2 regions of the Streptomyces sp. 1331.2 genome follow, and region 2 is predicted to be linked to the other one. Evidence: riboswitches for the same ligand, from Rfam matches in the RefSeq annotation. Region 2 holds a riboswitch; the other holds the start of a gene.

Region 1 (7,605 bases), 2.1 Mb from region 2:
ACGTCGAGATGGTGCAGCGCACCGTCCAGGGCGCCACCCGCGAGTACCTGGTGCTGGAGTACGCCCCGGCCAAGCGCGGCCACCCCGGCGACCGGCTGTTCGTGCCGACCGACCAGCTCGACCAGGTCACGAAGTACGTCGGCGGCGAGGCCCCGACGCTGCACCGGCTCGGCGGCGCGGACTGGGCGAAGACCAAGCAGCGGGCCAAGAAGGCCGTCAAGGAGATCGCCGCCGACCTGATCAAGCTGTACTCGGCGCGGATGGCCGCTCCCGGCCACACCTTCGGCCCGGACACCCCGTGGCAGCGCGAGCTGGAGGACGCCTTCCCGTACGCGGAGACCCCGGACCAGCTGACCACCATCGCCGAGGTCAAGTCCGACATGGAGAAGTCCGTCCCGATGGACCGGCTGATCTGCGGCGACGTCGGCTACGGCAAGACCGAGATCGCCGTCCGGGCCGCTTTCAAGGCCGTGCAGGACGGCAAGCAGGTGGCGGTGCTGGTGCCGACCACGCTGCTGGTGCAGCAGCACTTCTCGACCTTCGCCGAGCGGTACGCCAACTTCCCGGTGACGGTGAAGGCGCTGTCCCGCTTCCAGAGCGACAGCGAGGCCAAGGCCGTCCTGGAGGGGCTGTTCGAGGGCTCGGTGGACGTCGTCATCGGCACCCACCGGCTGTTCTCCTCCGAGACCAGGTTCAAGGACCTCGGCCTGGTCATCGTCGACGAGGAGCAGCGGTTCGGCGTCGAGCACAAGGAGCAGCTGAAGAAGCTGCGGGCCAACGTGGACGTGCTGACCATGTCCGCGACCCCGATCCCGCGCACCCTGGAGATGGCGGTCACCGGCATCCGCGAGATGTCCACCATCACCACCCCGCCGGAGGAGCGGCACCCGGTGCTGACCTTCGTCGGGCCGTACGACGAGAAGCAGATCTCGGCCGCGATCCGGCGTGAACTCCTGCGCGAGGGACAGGTGTTCTACATCCACAACCGGGTGGAGTCGATCGACAAGGCGGCCGCCCGGCTCAAGGACCTGGTGCCCGAGGCGCGGATCGCCACCGCGCACGGGCAGATGGGGGAGACCCAGCTGGAGAAGGTCGTCGTCGACTTCTGGGAGAAGGAGTTCGACGTCCTGGTGTCGACCACGATCGTGGAGTCCGGCATCGACATCTCCAACGCCAACACCCTGATCGTCGAGCGCGGCGACACCTTCGGCCTCTCCCAGCTGCACCAGCTGCGCGGCCGGGTCGGGCGCGGGCGCGAACGCGGCTACGCGTACATGCTGTACCCGCCGGAGAAGCCGCTCACCGAGACCGCGCACGAGCGCCTGGCCACCATCGCCCAGCACACCGAGATGGGCGCCGGCATGTACGTCGCGATGAAGGACCTGGAGATCCGCGGCGCCGGCAACCTGCTCGGCGGCGAGCAGTCCGGGCACATCGCGGGCGTCGGCTTCGACCTCTACATGCGGATGGTCGGCGAGGCGGTGGCCGAGTTCCGCGAGTCGCTGGTGGGCGGCGGGGAGCCGGAGGAGGAGCCGCTGGAGGTGAAGATCGAGCTGCCCGTCGACGCCCACGTGCCGCACGACTACGCGCCCGGCGAGCGGCTGCGGCTGCAGGCGTACCGCTCGATCGCGGCGGTCAACTCGGAGGCGGACATCACGCAGGTCCGGGACGAACTCGTCGACCGCTACGGCAAGCTGCCCGAGCCGGTGGAGAACCTGCTGCTCGTCGCGGCGCTGCGGCTGTACGCCCGGCGGTGCGGCATCTCGGACATCACCCTCCAGGGCACCAACGTCCGCTTCGGGCCGGTGGAGCTGCGCGAGTCCCAGCAGCTGCGGCTGAACCGGCTCTACCCGCGCAGCCAGGTCAAGGCGGCGGCCCGGCAGCTGCTGGTGCCGCGCCCGAGCACCGGGCGGATCGGCGGCAAGCCGCTGGTCGGCCGGGAACTGCTGGGCTGGTGCAGCGAGTTCCTGTCGACCATGTTCGACGACCTGGCGGGGGCGAAGAAGTAGCCCTGGCGGGCGGTGGTGCACGGCGGTCTCGGGCTTCGGCCCGGGGCCGCCGTTCTGCGGTCGGGGAGCGGGGGTCGGTGGGGTGGGTGGGGGAGTAGGTTCGGGGTGTGATGACGAATGTGCCGGGTGCCAAGTTGATTCTGCTGACCACCACGCACCGGGTGGCTCCCGGGCTGTTGGCGTGGCCCGCGTGGGAGGCGCTGCGGTCGGCGGGGCGGGTGCTGGTGGGGGACGAGGGGCATCCGCAGGTGCCGGCGGTGCGGCAGGCCGGGGTGGCGGTGGAGGTGGTGGCGGCCGGGTCGGTGCCGGCGTTGGCGCGGTTGCTGACCGAGCAGCCGGCCGGGGGCGGGCCGACGGTGTGGCTGGGCGGCCCGGACGGGGATCCGGGGCTGACGGACGCGCTGGCGCGGCTGGCGGTGGAGCGGGCCGGTGAGGTGCCGGAGATCGAGGTGCTGCCGGGCTCGTACGACCTGCCGGGGGCGCGGCTGCTGGACCTGGTGACGGTGATGGACCGGCTCCGCTCGCCCGGTGGCTGCCCCTGGGACGCCGAGCAGACGCACGAGAGCCTGGTGAAGTACCTGGTCGAGGAGGCGTACGAGCTGGTCGAGGCGATCGAGGAGGGGGACCGGGAGACGCTGCGCGAGGAGCTGGGCGACGTGCTGCTCCAGGTGTTCTTCCACTCCCGGATCGCCGAGGAGCACCCGACGGAGCCGTTCACGGTGGACGACGTGGCCGGCGACATCGTCGAGAAGCTGATGTACCGGCACCCGCACGTGTTCGGGGACGTCGAGGCCGGGGGCGCCGCCGAGGTGGAGGCGAACTGGGAGCAGCTGAAGGCCGCGGAGAAGGCGGACCGGGAGTCGGTGCTGGACGGCGTGCCGGCCGGGCTGCCCGCGCTGGCGTACGCGGCGAAGCTGGTGTCGAGGGTGCGCCGGGCGGGCTTCACGGCGGTGCCGGACGAGCCGTACGTGCTGCCGGCGGAGCTGACCGCCGAGTCGGTGGGCCGGCTGCTGCTGGCGGTGGCGCAGCGGGCGCACGACGCCGGGGTGGACGTGGACGCGGCGCTGCGGGCGGCCGCGCGCGGTTACCGGGACGCGGTGCGCGCGGCCGAGGGCCTCGGATCGGAGTAGCGGGCCTCAGGCCGCCGTGGCGGTGTTCTCGGCCGGGCGGCGCTGCGGCGGGACGAGTTCCCCGATGGCCTCGCCGACGAGGACGACGAGTTCGGCGAGGCGTTCCAGGTCGAGGTGGGCGGGCAGGTCGGCGAGGGAGATGATGCGCTCGCCGTCCGGTCCGGCGACGGCGAACAGGTCGATCGGTCCGAGGTGCTTCTCCGCGGTGTCGACGAGGGCGGCGACGTCGCTGGGGCGGCGGATGTCGCCGGAGACGCCCACGACGGGGCAGCCCGGCCGGTCGAGTTCGGCGGCAAGGTCCTCGGCGATGCCGACGTGCTGGTCGGCGATCAGCATTCCGGCGGCGCCGGCCGCGGAGAACCGGCGGGCGAGGTCGGCGCCCGACCCGCCGTCGAGTACCGCGATGACGACGACTGACCCGCTGACCCGCATGGTCTGCTCCTCCCTGTGGGCGGCACCGCACCGGCGCCCACGCGTACTGCGGAGGATCGTAGGCAGTTCCTGACCCTCCGCAACAGGGATTACCCCGCAGGTGACCAGGCTCACGCCGCCCGCCCGGCCAAGAGCTGTCCAAGAGCTGTCCACGGACCGTCCACGTACCGTCTGCGGGTCGTCCACGGAGCGTTGGCGCGGCCGTCGCCGGAAGGGCGCGCCCGGCCCGCCGGGGACGCACCGGATACGGTCGACCCATGCCTGCTCAGCCCGACTCCGCCCGGCCCGCCGCCGCCCCGCTCGACGCCTCCGCGCCGCAGCTGTTCACCTGGGAGTTCGCCGCCGATCCGTACCCCGCCTACGCCTGGCTGCGCGAGCACGCCCCGGTGCACCGGACGACGCTGCCGAGCGGGGTGGAGGCCTGGCTGGTGACCAGGTACGCGGATGCCCGGCAGGCGCTCGCGGACGGCCGGCTGTCGAAGAACCCGGCGCACCACAGCGAGCAGGCGCACCGCACCGGCCGGGTGGGCATCCCGGGGGAGCGGCAGGCGGACCTGATGACCCACCTGTTGAACATCGACCCGCCGGACCACACCCGGCTGCGCCGGCTGGTGTCGAAGGCGTTCACCCCGCGCCGGGTGGCCGAGTTCGAGCCGCGGGTGCAGCAGCTCACGGACCGGCTGATCGACGGCTTCGCGCAGCGCGGTTCGGCGGACCTGATCCACGAGTTCGCGTTCCCGCTCCCCATCTACGCGATCTGCGACATGTTGGGCGTGCCGGCGGAGGACCAGGACGACTTCCGCGACTGGGCCGGGATGATGATCCGGCACGGCGGCGGTCAACGCGGTGGCGTGGGGCGGGCGGTGAAGCGGATGCGGGCGTACCTGCTGGAGCTGATCCACCGCAAGCGCGCGGACCTCGGGGACGACCTGATCTCGGGCCTGATCCGGGCGAGCGACCACGGCGAGCACCTGACGGAGAACGAGGCCGCGGCGATGGCCTTCATCCTGCTCTTCGCCGGCTTCGAGACGACGGTGAACCTGATCGGGAACGGGACGTACGCGCTGCTGCGCAACCCGGAGCAGCGCCGCCTGCTGCAGGAGTCGGTGGCGCGCGGCGAGCGGGGGCTGCTGGACACCGGGATCGAGGAACTCCTGCGCTACGACGGGCCGGTGGAGCTGGCGACCTGGCGGTTCGCGACGCGGCCGTTGGCCATCGGCGGGGTGGACATCCCGGTGGGCGATCCGGTGCTGGTGGTGTTGGCGGCGGCGGACCGCGATCCGGCCCGGTTCGCGGACGAGAACACCCTGGACCTGGCCCGAACGGACAATCCCCATCTGGGGTTCGGGCACGGCATCCACTACTGCATCGGCGCCCCGCTGGCCCGTTTGGAGGGGCGTGCCGCGCTGGCCACGCTGCTTTCCCGGTTGCCCGATCTGCGGCTCGCGGAGAGTCCGGAGAATCTGCGCTGGCGGGGTGGTCTGATCATGCGTGGGCTGCGGGAACTTCCGGTCGAATTCACGCCGGAGAGCCGGTCCCCGCACGCGCCGCCGGCGGCCTCGACACGCTGACGCGGTGTCGCCGACGGGCCCTCGACGGCGGTATGAACGCCCATCAAACCGGACATAGCGACGCCGTTGGTAGGCGATCGGCCACGCGCCGTAATTTCTGTGTGATATCTGCGATATGAGCTTGTGATCGGTCTGATGTTCTGTCTACTCTCCCTGGAGTTCGCAGCTGCGGACCTCGTGCGCGGAACGCCGAATCCTGCCCGCCGCGTCACGGGAAACCGACCAGAACCCTGGGCAGGGGCGGGGGAACCAGGTTTGTTGCCGTCCTCCCACGGCTTGGGGTGAAGCCGCCCGAGCGGAATCTTTTCCGCACACGGCGGCCGGGCCACCTCCCGGTCCGAACCCGACAGCTCACCTCGCAGGCGTGCGGAGAGGGACCTCTTCATGCTGCTCGTTGGAACTGGCCGTCACCGTCGTCGTACCCAGGCCGAGAAGGCCATCGCCGTCGCCGGTGTGGCCGGCGTCGGACTCGCACTGCCGCTCCTCACCGCCACCGGCGCCTCCGCCGCCCCGGCCTCCACCTGGGACTCCGTCGCCCAGTGCGAGAGCGGCGGCAACTGGAGCATCAACACCGGCAACGGCTTCTACGGCGGCCTGCAGTTCACCTCCGGCACCTGGAAGGCGTACGGCGGCACCGCGTACGCGCCGCAGGCCAACCAGGCCAGCAAGGGTCAGCAGATCGCCGTCGCCGAGAAGGTGCTCGCCTCGCAGGGCCCGGGCGCCTGGCCGGTCTGCTCGCAGAAGGCCGGTCTGACCAAGGGCGGCGCCCCGGCCTCGGTGGACACCTCCGCGGACGCCAAGCCGCAGTCCGCCGCCAAGCAGCAGACCCCCCAGCAGACCGCCAAACCGCAGGCCGCGAAGCCCGCCGCCAAGTCGGCCCAGAAGCCGGTGCAGCAGTACACGCCGAAGCACGCCGCCCCCCAGCAGGCCGAGAAGCCCGTCGAGCAGTCGGCGCCGCAGTACACGCCGAAGCACGCCGCTCCCCAGCAGGCCGCGCCGGCGTCCGGCCACGACTACACCGTCCGCTCCGGCGACACGCTGTCGACGATCGCCGCCGCCCAGGGCGTGTCCGGCGGCTGGCAGGAGCTGTACGCGCAGAACCACGCCACCGTCGGCGGCGACCCGGACCTGATCCTGCCCGGCCAGGTGCTGCACCTCGGCTGAGCCGAGCCGCCCGGGCCGACCCGCCCGGGCCGTCCCCCGGCGCGACGCGCGGAGGGAGCCGGTACGTCCGGCCCCCTCCGTCCGCGTTCGTCGGCCTCGTCCGCCCCGGTGCGACGAAGCTGGGACAAGCAGGTGAACTACCGGTGCGTAGCGGGGCCACACGCTGAGACGGAACCGAGGCCGACGTGGCCCCGGGAGCCCGGGCGGCTAGGCTCTGGTCCGTAACGACTCCGCAATCGTCCCGCCGACAGCACCAGCGTCAGCCGGACCTGCTTCCGCAAGGAGATGCCTCGTGCCGTCCATCGATGTCGTCGTAGCCCGTGAGATCCTCGACTCGCGCGGCAACCCCACGGTCGAGGTCGAGGTCGGCCTCGACGACGGCAGCACGGGTCGTGCCGCTGTCCCGTCGGGTGCCTCCACCGGTGCCTTCGAGGCGCTGGAGCTGCGCGACGGTGACAAGAACCGCTACTTCGGCAAGGGCGTCGAGAAGGCCGTCCTGGCCGTCATCGAGCAGATCGGCCCGGAGCTGGTCGGCTACGACGCCACCGAGCAGCGCCTGATCGACCAGGCCATGCTCGACCTGGACGCCACCCCGGACAAGTCCTCGCTCGGCGCCAACGCCATCCTGGGCGTCTCGCTGGCCGTCGCGCACGCCGCCTCCGAGGCCAGCGACCTGCCGCTGTTCCGCTACCTGGGCGGCCCGAACGCGCACGTCCTGCCGGTCCCGATGATGAACATCCTCAACGGCGGCTCGCACGCGGACTCCAACGTCGACATCCAGGAGTTCATGATCGCCCCGATCGGCGCGGAGTCCTTCTCCGAGGCCGTCCGCTGGGGCGTCGAGGTCTACCACACCCTCAAGGGCGTGCTGAAGGAGCGCGGCCTGTCCACCGGCCTCGGCGACGAGGGCGGCTTCGCGCCGAACCTGGACAGCAACCGCGAGGCCCTGGACCTCATCACCGAGGCCATCCAGAAGGCCGGCTACGTGCCCGGCCGCGACATCGCGCTCGCCCTGGACGTCGCCGCCTCCGAGTTCTACGAGGACGGCGCCTACCAGTTCGAGGGCAAGGGGCTGACCTCCGCCGAGCTCATCGAGTACTACGCCGAGCTGGTCGCCTCCTACCCGCTGGTCTCCATCGAGGACCCGCTGGACGAGTCGGACTGGGACGGCTGGAAGGCCATGACCGTCAAGCTGGGCGACAAGGTCCAGCTGGTCGGCGACGACCTGTTCGTCACCAACCCGCAGCGCCTGGCCAAGGGCATCGAGACCGGCACCGCCAACGCGCTGCTGGTGAAGGT
Region 2 (7,605 bases):
TGCTCTCCGCCCTGCTCGCCGACCGCCGGCCGGGCCGGCTGGTCAGCTTCGACCTCAACTGGCGCCCCGCGCTCTGGCGGGAGCGCGACCCGGCAGTGCTGCCACCGCTGCTGGACGCCGCCGACCTGCTGCTGCTCGGCAGCGACGAGGCCCAGGCCGCCCTCGGCACCGGAGACCCGGCCGCCCTGCGCCGCCTCTTCCCCTCGCCCGCCACCCTCGTGGTCAAGGACGCCGCCCGGCAGGTCACCGCCCTGGAGCGGGACGGTACGGCGGTCACCGAGCCCGCCCTCGCCGTCGAGGTGGTCGAGGCCACCGGCGCGGGCGACGCCTTCGCGGCCGGCTACCTGGCCGGCGCCGTACGGGGCCTGGACCAGCGCCGCCGGCTGCGGCTCGGCCACCTGAGCGCCGCCTGCGCGCTGACCGCCCACGGCGACCAGGCCGAGCTGCCGCCCGCCGCCGCGGTGGCCGCACTGCTCGACGCCTCCCCCACGGACTGGGCCGCCACCCGGGTTACCGCGGACGGCATCACCGGCCCTGCCTGCCCACCGACCGTACGCATCCCCTCCCGTCAGGCCCGGGCACAATGAGCGAGCCCCCCAGCCCCCGAAGCGGAGCACGATGAGCCAGACCGTCACCCGCGCCCTGCGCATCCTCGCCGAACTCGGCGAGGGCGAACGCTCCCTCGACCAGCTCGCCGAGGTGCTCGGCGTCCACAAGACGACCGTGCTCCGACTCCTCCAGAGCCTCGAAGAGGAACGATTCGTCTACCGCGACGCCGCCTACCGGTACCACCTGGGCGCCGGCCTCTTCGCCCTCTCCGGCCTGGCCCTGGAGCAGCGCGGCATCCGCCGGATCGCCGGCCCGCACCTGGCCGAGCTGAACGCCGCCACCGGCCAGACCGTGCACCTGGCCGCGTACGAGGGCGGCGAGGTGGTCTACATCGACAAGTTCGACTCCCGCCACCCGGTGAGGATGTACTCCCGGATCGGCCTGCGCGCCGCGCTGCACAGCGCCGCCGTCTCCAAGGTGCTGCTGGCCGACCTCCCGCTGCCCGAGCGGCGCCGGGTGGTGGCCGGGATCGACTTCACCCCGCACACCGAACGCACCCTCACCACGCCCGAGGCACTGCTCGCCGAGCTGGAGAAGGTCGCCGCCCAGGGCTGGGCGCAGGACCACGCCGAGCACGAGTCCTTCATCAACTGCGTGGCGGCACCGATCCGGGACGCCAGCGGACGGGTCGTCGCCGCCGCCTCGATCTCGGTCCCGGACGTCGTCCTGCCGTACGAGCAGGTGCTGGACCTCCTGCCCCAGCTGCTCGCCACCGCCTGCGCGATTTCGGCCGACTGCGGCCGCCCCGACCAGAACTGACGGTCAGTCACCGAAGGGAAACCCCGTACCCCATGAGCTCCGAGCACCCCCGGACCGCCGAGAAGGTCGAGATCCGCACCGACGGCGCCCCCGCCCCCGCCTGGATGTTCTCCCAGGGCGTCCGCAAGGGCCCGATCCTGCAGGTCTCCGGCCAGGGCCCGCAGGACCCGGCGACCGGCGAGTACCTCCACCCCGGCGACGTGCGGGCGCAGACCCGGCGCACCCTGGAGAACGTCAAGGCCATCGTCGAGGCCGGCGGCGCCACCATCGAGGACGTGGTGATGTTCCGCGTCTACCTCACCAAGCGCGCCGACTTCCCGCTGATGAACGAGGTCTACGCCGAGTTCATCGAGGAGAACATCAAGCCGGGCGGCGTGAAGCCCTGCCGCACCACGATCTTCGTCGAACTCCCGCAGGAGCCGATGCTGGTGGAGATCGACGCCCAGGCCGTCGTCTCCTGACGCCCCGCAAGACCACTCGTGCCACCACCCCGAAGGGCCCGACGGCCGGCGGGCCCTTCACCACCCCGCGGACGCCTGCTTGCCACACCCCTCAACGGACATTAGGTTAGCCTCACCTAACCAACTGGAGGTCCGTCCATGAGCCTGCCCCCCGGCGACACCGAGGCACCCGAGCCCACCACCGCCGAACGGATCCACAGCCTCCTCGGCGCGACCTCCTCGCTCACCGTCCGCGCCCTGGGCGAGCGCCACGACCTGGACACCCCGGTCTCCGTCCACGGCTCCCGCCTTCGGCTGCGCGCCCCGCTGGACGCCCCGCTCACCGCGGCCGCCGCCCGGGCCGGCGAAGGCCTCGCCGTCGTCCTCGACGTCACCGACGTCTCCCCCGTCGCCGTCCGCGACCGCGTCCGTGCCCGCCTCACCCTGGCCGGCCGGCTGCACCTGGCCCACCTCGCCGACGACGGCCTCACCGTCCACCTGCACGTGGACGTCGCCCACGCCGTCCTCGCCACCCCGTACAGCACCGGCGCGATCACCGCCGCCGACCTCGCCCGCGCCACCGCCGACCCGCTGGCCCGGCACGAGGCCGCACTGCTCACCCACCTCGCCGACGACCACGCCGACGCTTTCGACGTGCTCACCCGCCTGCTCGACCCGGCCCTGCTCGCCCGTACCCCGGACGTCCGCCCGCTCGCCCTGGACCGCCACGGCCTGGTGCTGCGCCTGGACCACCCGGACGGCCACCGAGACGTCCGCCTGGCCTTCCCCGAACCGGCCCGCGACACCGAGGACTTCGGCCACCGGATGCACGACCTGCTGTCCGCCGCCCGGTACGGCCAGCCCGCCCACCGCGGCTGACCGAACGCCAGCCGCCGAACGCCACAGCCACCGAACGCCACCGAACGCCACAGCCACCGAAGGCCGGAAAACGGCAGCGGCCGGCCCGGCTCGCGAGGGGGTTGTGTCCCGCGAGCCGGGCCGGCCTTGGGCGTGTCCCGCGCCCATGTCCGCCGTGCGGCGATCACCCGGTCGAGCGGTCACCCGACATGACCATCCCGGAGGATCGATTCGCTCCGCAGCAGCGGTGGTTCCTGAGACCCCGACAGGTCAGAGCGCGACGCCGTGCGCGCGCAGGTAGGCGACCGGGTCGATGTCCGAGCCGTACTCCGGACCGGTACGGATCTCGAAGTGCAGGTGCGGGCCGGTCACGTTGCCGGTGGCACCGGAGAGGCCGATCTGCTGGCCGACGGTGACGGTCTGACCGATCGACACGCCGATCGACGAGAGGTGCGCGTACTGGGCGTACTTGCCGTCGGCGAGCTTGATCTCGACCTCGTTGCCGTAGGCGCCGCCGTTGCCGGCCTTGACCACGACGCCGTTGGCGACGGCGCGCAGCGGGGTGCCGGTGGAGGCGACGAAGTCCTGGCCGGTGTGGTGGCCGGAGGCCCACATCGAGCCGGCCACGCCGTAGGCCTCGCCGAGGACGGGGTGGGCCAGCGGCGCGACGTAGCCGGAGGTGGCGGCGACCGGAGCGGCCGTCACGGCCGGGGCCGGAGCGGCGGTCTGCACCTGGGTCTGCACCGGGGCGGACGGCTTGGCGACCTCGGTCGTGACCTGCAGCTGGGCCTGCGGCTTGGCGGCGGCCTGGGTGGCCGGCGCGGCGGGCTTCGCCGGGGCGGCGTCCGCGGACGGCGCGGCGGCGTGGCCGGCGATCGCGAGCTGCTGGCCCGGGAAGATCAGGTTCGGGTTGGCGCCGACGACCGAGCGGTTCTGCTCGTACAGCGCCTGCCAGCCGCCCTCGACGCGCTTGGCGTCGGCGATCTTGGACAGGGTGTCGCCGCTGACGACGCGGTAGCTCTCGTGCGCGGCGGCGGCCTGGGCGGCGGGCTTGGCCTCGGTGCCGGCGGCGGGCTTGGCCTCGGTGCCGGCGGCGGCCTGGGTGACCGGGGCGACCGGGGCCGTGTGGGCCTGGGCGTTCATCGCGGTCACGAGCGGGAGGGCGAAGGAGACGCCGGTGACGGCGGTCGCGATGCCGATGCGGGCGGCGCGGGGCAGGGTGATACGACGAGCCTGAGCAGGCATGGAAGTTTCCTCTCCGACGCCTGCGAGGTGAGCTGTCGGGTTCGGGCTGGAGTTGCCCGGCCGCATGCGCGGCTTCACCCCGAGCCGGCCCTGGACGCCCGCGCCCTGAGGCGCGAACTCCGGTCCGGCGACTTACCTGTGGGTCCCCCGCTCCTGCCGTACAGAGTTCAGTGCGAGCCACCGGGCAGCGGCAGGACTCGGCGTTCCACCCGGTGGATCCGTCCGGGCTGGCCGGGCGGTCGCTGAACTAAAACCCATCCGTTCGGGTGAAGCAATGTCGATCTCTTGAACGGGCAACCATCCCCCACCCCCCGGTCACCCTCCGCACGTCGCGCCGCACGATCCGTACACAATCCATTCACCCCGCGCCACTGATCCACGACCCTGCGCCGAACTCCACGACGCTGCGCAACCCCCCACCCACCGAGCGTCAACGACGGACACGCCCTCCGGTGAGCCTTGTCACGTACGCCCCACGGGGCGCAGGATCGGGCCGTGGCCACCTCCGAAGCCGGCACCCTGCGCCTGGGCACCGCACAGGGTCGCTGGGTACTCCTGGCAACAGTGCTCGGTTCCAGCATGGCGATGCTCGACGGCACCGTCGTGAACGTCGCCCTGCCCCGCATCGGCGCCGACCTCGGCGCCTCCCTCGCGTCCCTGCAATGGACGCTGAACGCCTATCTGCTCACCCTGGCGGGCCTGATCCTGCTCGGCGGCGCACTCGGCGACCGCTACGGGCGGCGCCGGGTCTTCCTGATCGGCGTGGTCTGGTTCGCCGTCGCCTCCGCGGCCTGCGCCGCCGCACCGAACATCCAGGTGCTGATCGCCGCGCGCGCCGTCCAGGGCATCGGCGGGGCGCTGCTCACCCCGGGCTCGCTCGCCATGCTCCAGGCGGTCTTCCATCCTGACGACCGTTCGGCGGCTGTCGGCCTCTGGTCCGGCCTGGGCGGGGTGGCCGCCGCGGTCGGCCCCTTCCTCGGCGGCTGGCTGGTGGACGGCCCCGGCTGGCGCTGGATCTTCCTGCTGAACCTGCCGCTCGCCGCCGCCGTGATCGCCGTCACCACCCGGTCCGTACCGGAGAGCCGGGACGAGAGCGCCACCGGCCGCTTCGACGTGCTCGGCGCGGTGCTCGCCGCGCTCGCGCTCGGCGCGTTCACCTACGCGCTGACCGCGGCCGGGGAGGGCCTGTCCCCCGTGGTCTGGGCCACCGGGGCGATCGGCGTACTGCTCGGCGCCGTGTTCCTGGCCGTCGAACGGCGCGCGGTCGAGCCGATGCTGCCCCTCGGGCTGTTCTCCTCCCGGCTGTTCACCGCCGTGAACCTGGTCACCCTGTGCGTGTACGCGGCATTCAGCGGCGTCTTCTTCCTGCTGGTGGTGCAGCTGCAGATCGTCTCCGGGTTCTCGCCGCTGGTCTCGGGCTTCGCACTGGTGCCGATCACGGTGCTGATGCTGGCGCTGTCGGCCCGCGCCGGGCGCCTCGGCAAGCGGATCGGCCCGCGGATCCCGCTCACCATCGGCCCGCTGCTGTGCGCCGCCGGAGTGCTGCTGATACTGCGCATCGGCCCGGGCTCCTCCTACTGGGCGGACGTGCTGCCCGCCGTCACGGTGATGGGCTGCGGGATGACCCTGCTGGTCGCACCGCTGACGGCCACCGTGCTGGCCGCCGTCGAGGTCCGGCACGCGGGCATCGCCAGCGGGGTCAACAACGCCGCCGCCCGCGCGGCCGGACTGCTCGCGGTGGCCGCCCTCCCGGCGCTGGCCGGGCTGAGCGGCAACGCCTACCGGGTGCCGTCGGCGGTGGACTCCGCCTTCCACACCGCGATGCTGATCTGCGCGGGCCTGCTGGCCGCCGGCGGGCTGATCGCCTTCACCACCGTCCGCGGCAACGTCCTGGCCGCCGAGGAGCGTCCGGTGGCCGAGCCGAGCTGCGACTGGCCCTGCGGGACCACCACCCCGCCGTTCGACCCGGGCCACGTCCAGTCGCACGAGGACCCCGCCACCGGTCCGGCAGCGGGGCCCTCGTCCGAGAACTGACGAACCGTCAGAGGATGTCGCCCGGAGCGTACTTGGCAGCCTCCGGGTAGGCGGCCGCGACGGCCTCCACCTGGCGGACCACCTCGGCGACCTGGGCGCCGGCCGCGCCGGTGAAGGAGAGCCTGTCGGCCAGCAGCGCGTCCAGCGCGGCACGGTCCAGCGGGATCCGCTCGTCCGCGGCCAGGCGGTCCAGCAGCTCGTTCTCCCGGGCGCCCGCGCGCATCGCCAGCGCGGAGGCGACGGCGTGCTCCTTGATGACCTCGTGCCCGGTCTCCCGGCCGACGCCCGCGCGCACCGCGCCCATCAGCACCTTGGTGGTGGCGAGGAACGGCAGGTAGCGGTCCAGCTCGGCCTCGATCACGGCGGGGAAGGCGCCGAACTCGTCGAGGACGGTCAGGAAGGTCTCCAGCAGGCCGTCGAAGGCGAAGAAGGCGTCCGGCAGCGCGACCCGGCGCACCACCGAGCAGGAGACGTCGCCCTCGTTCCACTGGTCGCCGGCCAGCTCGCCGGTCATCGAGGCGTAGCCACGCAGGATGACGGCCAGGCCGTTGACGCGCTCGCAGGAGCGGGTGTTCATCTTGTGCGGCATCGCGGAGGAGCCGACCTGGCCCTCCTTGAAGCCCTCCGTGACCAGCTCGTGGCCGGCCATCAGGCGGATGGTCTTGGCCAGGCTGGACGGCGCGGCGGCCAGCTGGACGAGGGCGGTGAGCACCTCGAAGTCCAGCGAGCGCGGGTAGACCTGGCCGACGCTGGTCAGCACATGGTCGAAGCCGAGGTGCGCGGCGACCCGGCGCTCCAGCTCGGCGAGCTTGTCGGTGTCACCACCGAGCAGGTCCAGCATGTCCTGGGCGGTGCCGACCGGGCCCTTGATCCCGCGCAGCGGGTAGCGGGCGATCAGCTCCTCCAGGCGGCGGAAGGCGACCAGCAGCTCGTCGGTGATCGACGCGAAGCGCTTGCCCAGGGTGGTGGCCTGCGCGGCCACGTTGTGCGAGCGGCCGGCCATTACCAGCTCGGAGTGCTGGGCGGACAGCTTGGCCAGGCGCACCAGGACGGCCACCGTGCGGTCGCGCACGTGCTCCAGCGACTGGCGGATCTGCAGCTGCTCGACGTTCTCGGTCAGGTCCCGGGAGGTCATCCCCTTGTGGATCTGCTCGTGGCCGGCGAGGTCGCTGAACTCCTCGATCCGGGCCTTCACGTCGTGGCGGGTGACCCGCTCACGGGCGGCGATCGAGCCGAGGTCGACCTGGTCGATCACCTGCTCGTAGTCGGCGACGGCGGTCGCCGGGACCTCGACGCCGAGGTCCTGCTGCGCCTTCAGGACGGCGAGCCACAGGTGGCGCTCAAGGACCACCTTGTGCTCGGGGGACCAGAGCTGGGCCAGGGTCGCCGAGGCGTACCGGGAGGCCAGGACATTGGGGATCTGGGGCTTCGCGCTCACGCTTCGCAAGCCTAACAGCCGAGGTCACGCCCCCTGCAGCCGCCAACGCGCTACGCCCGTAGAGCCTTGGCGCTACTGCGGCGCAACCGTACGGCCGGCCAGGACGGGCAGCACCTGCCCGCAGATCGAGTGCAGGGCGATCCGCTGCTCGTCGGTCATCGCCTCGAAGGCCTGGTGGGTGCGGGCCATCTCGCTCCGGATGCGGTTCAGGATCTCCCGGCC

The links. A riboswitch is a leader RNA that binds a small molecule or an ion and turns the genes downstream of it on or off. The one in region 2 is predicted to bind cyclic di-AMP.
Region 1: another riboswitch for cyclic di-AMP. It lies ahead of CRP52_RS40465 (LysM peptidoglycan-binding domain-containing protein); the one in region 2 lies ahead of CRP52_RS03760 (M23 family metallopeptidase).

The regions. Positions count from the first base shown of each region.
Region 1 covers NZ_OBMJ01000001.1:2,981,994-2,989,598, reverse strand. Annotated here, with positions in the region: gene mfd (transcription-repair coupling factor) at 1-2,009, shown strand, start outside; gene CRP52_RS12565 (MazG family protein) at 2,120-3,139, shown strand; gene CRP52_RS12560 (SDR family NAD(P)-dependent oxidoreductase) at 3,146-3,571, opposite strand; gene CRP52_RS12555 (cytochrome P450 family protein) at 3,829-5,142, shown strand; cyclic di-AMP (ydaO/yuaA leader) riboswitch at 5,353-5,521, shown strand; gene CRP52_RS40465 (LysM peptidoglycan-binding domain-containing protein) at 5,527-6,306, shown strand; gene eno (phosphopyruvate hydratase) at 6,599-7,605, shown strand, end outside.
Region 2 covers NZ_OBMJ01000001.1:864,177-871,781, forward strand. Annotated here, with positions in the region: gene CRP52_RS03740 (sugar kinase) at 1-587, shown strand, start outside; gene CRP52_RS03745 (IclR family transcriptional regulator) at 619-1,368, shown strand; gene CRP52_RS03750 (RidA family protein) at 1,401-1,829, shown strand; gene CRP52_RS03755 (DUF2470 domain-containing protein) at 1,968-2,687, shown strand; gene CRP52_RS03760 (M23 family metallopeptidase) at 2,937-3,911, opposite strand; cyclic di-AMP (ydaO/yuaA leader) riboswitch at 3,914-4,094, opposite strand; gene CRP52_RS03765 (MFS transporter) at 4,407-5,945, shown strand; gene purB (adenylosuccinate lyase) at 5,953-7,383, opposite strand; gene CRP52_RS03775 (MarR family winged helix-turn-helix transcriptional regulator) at 7,456-7,605, opposite strand, start outside.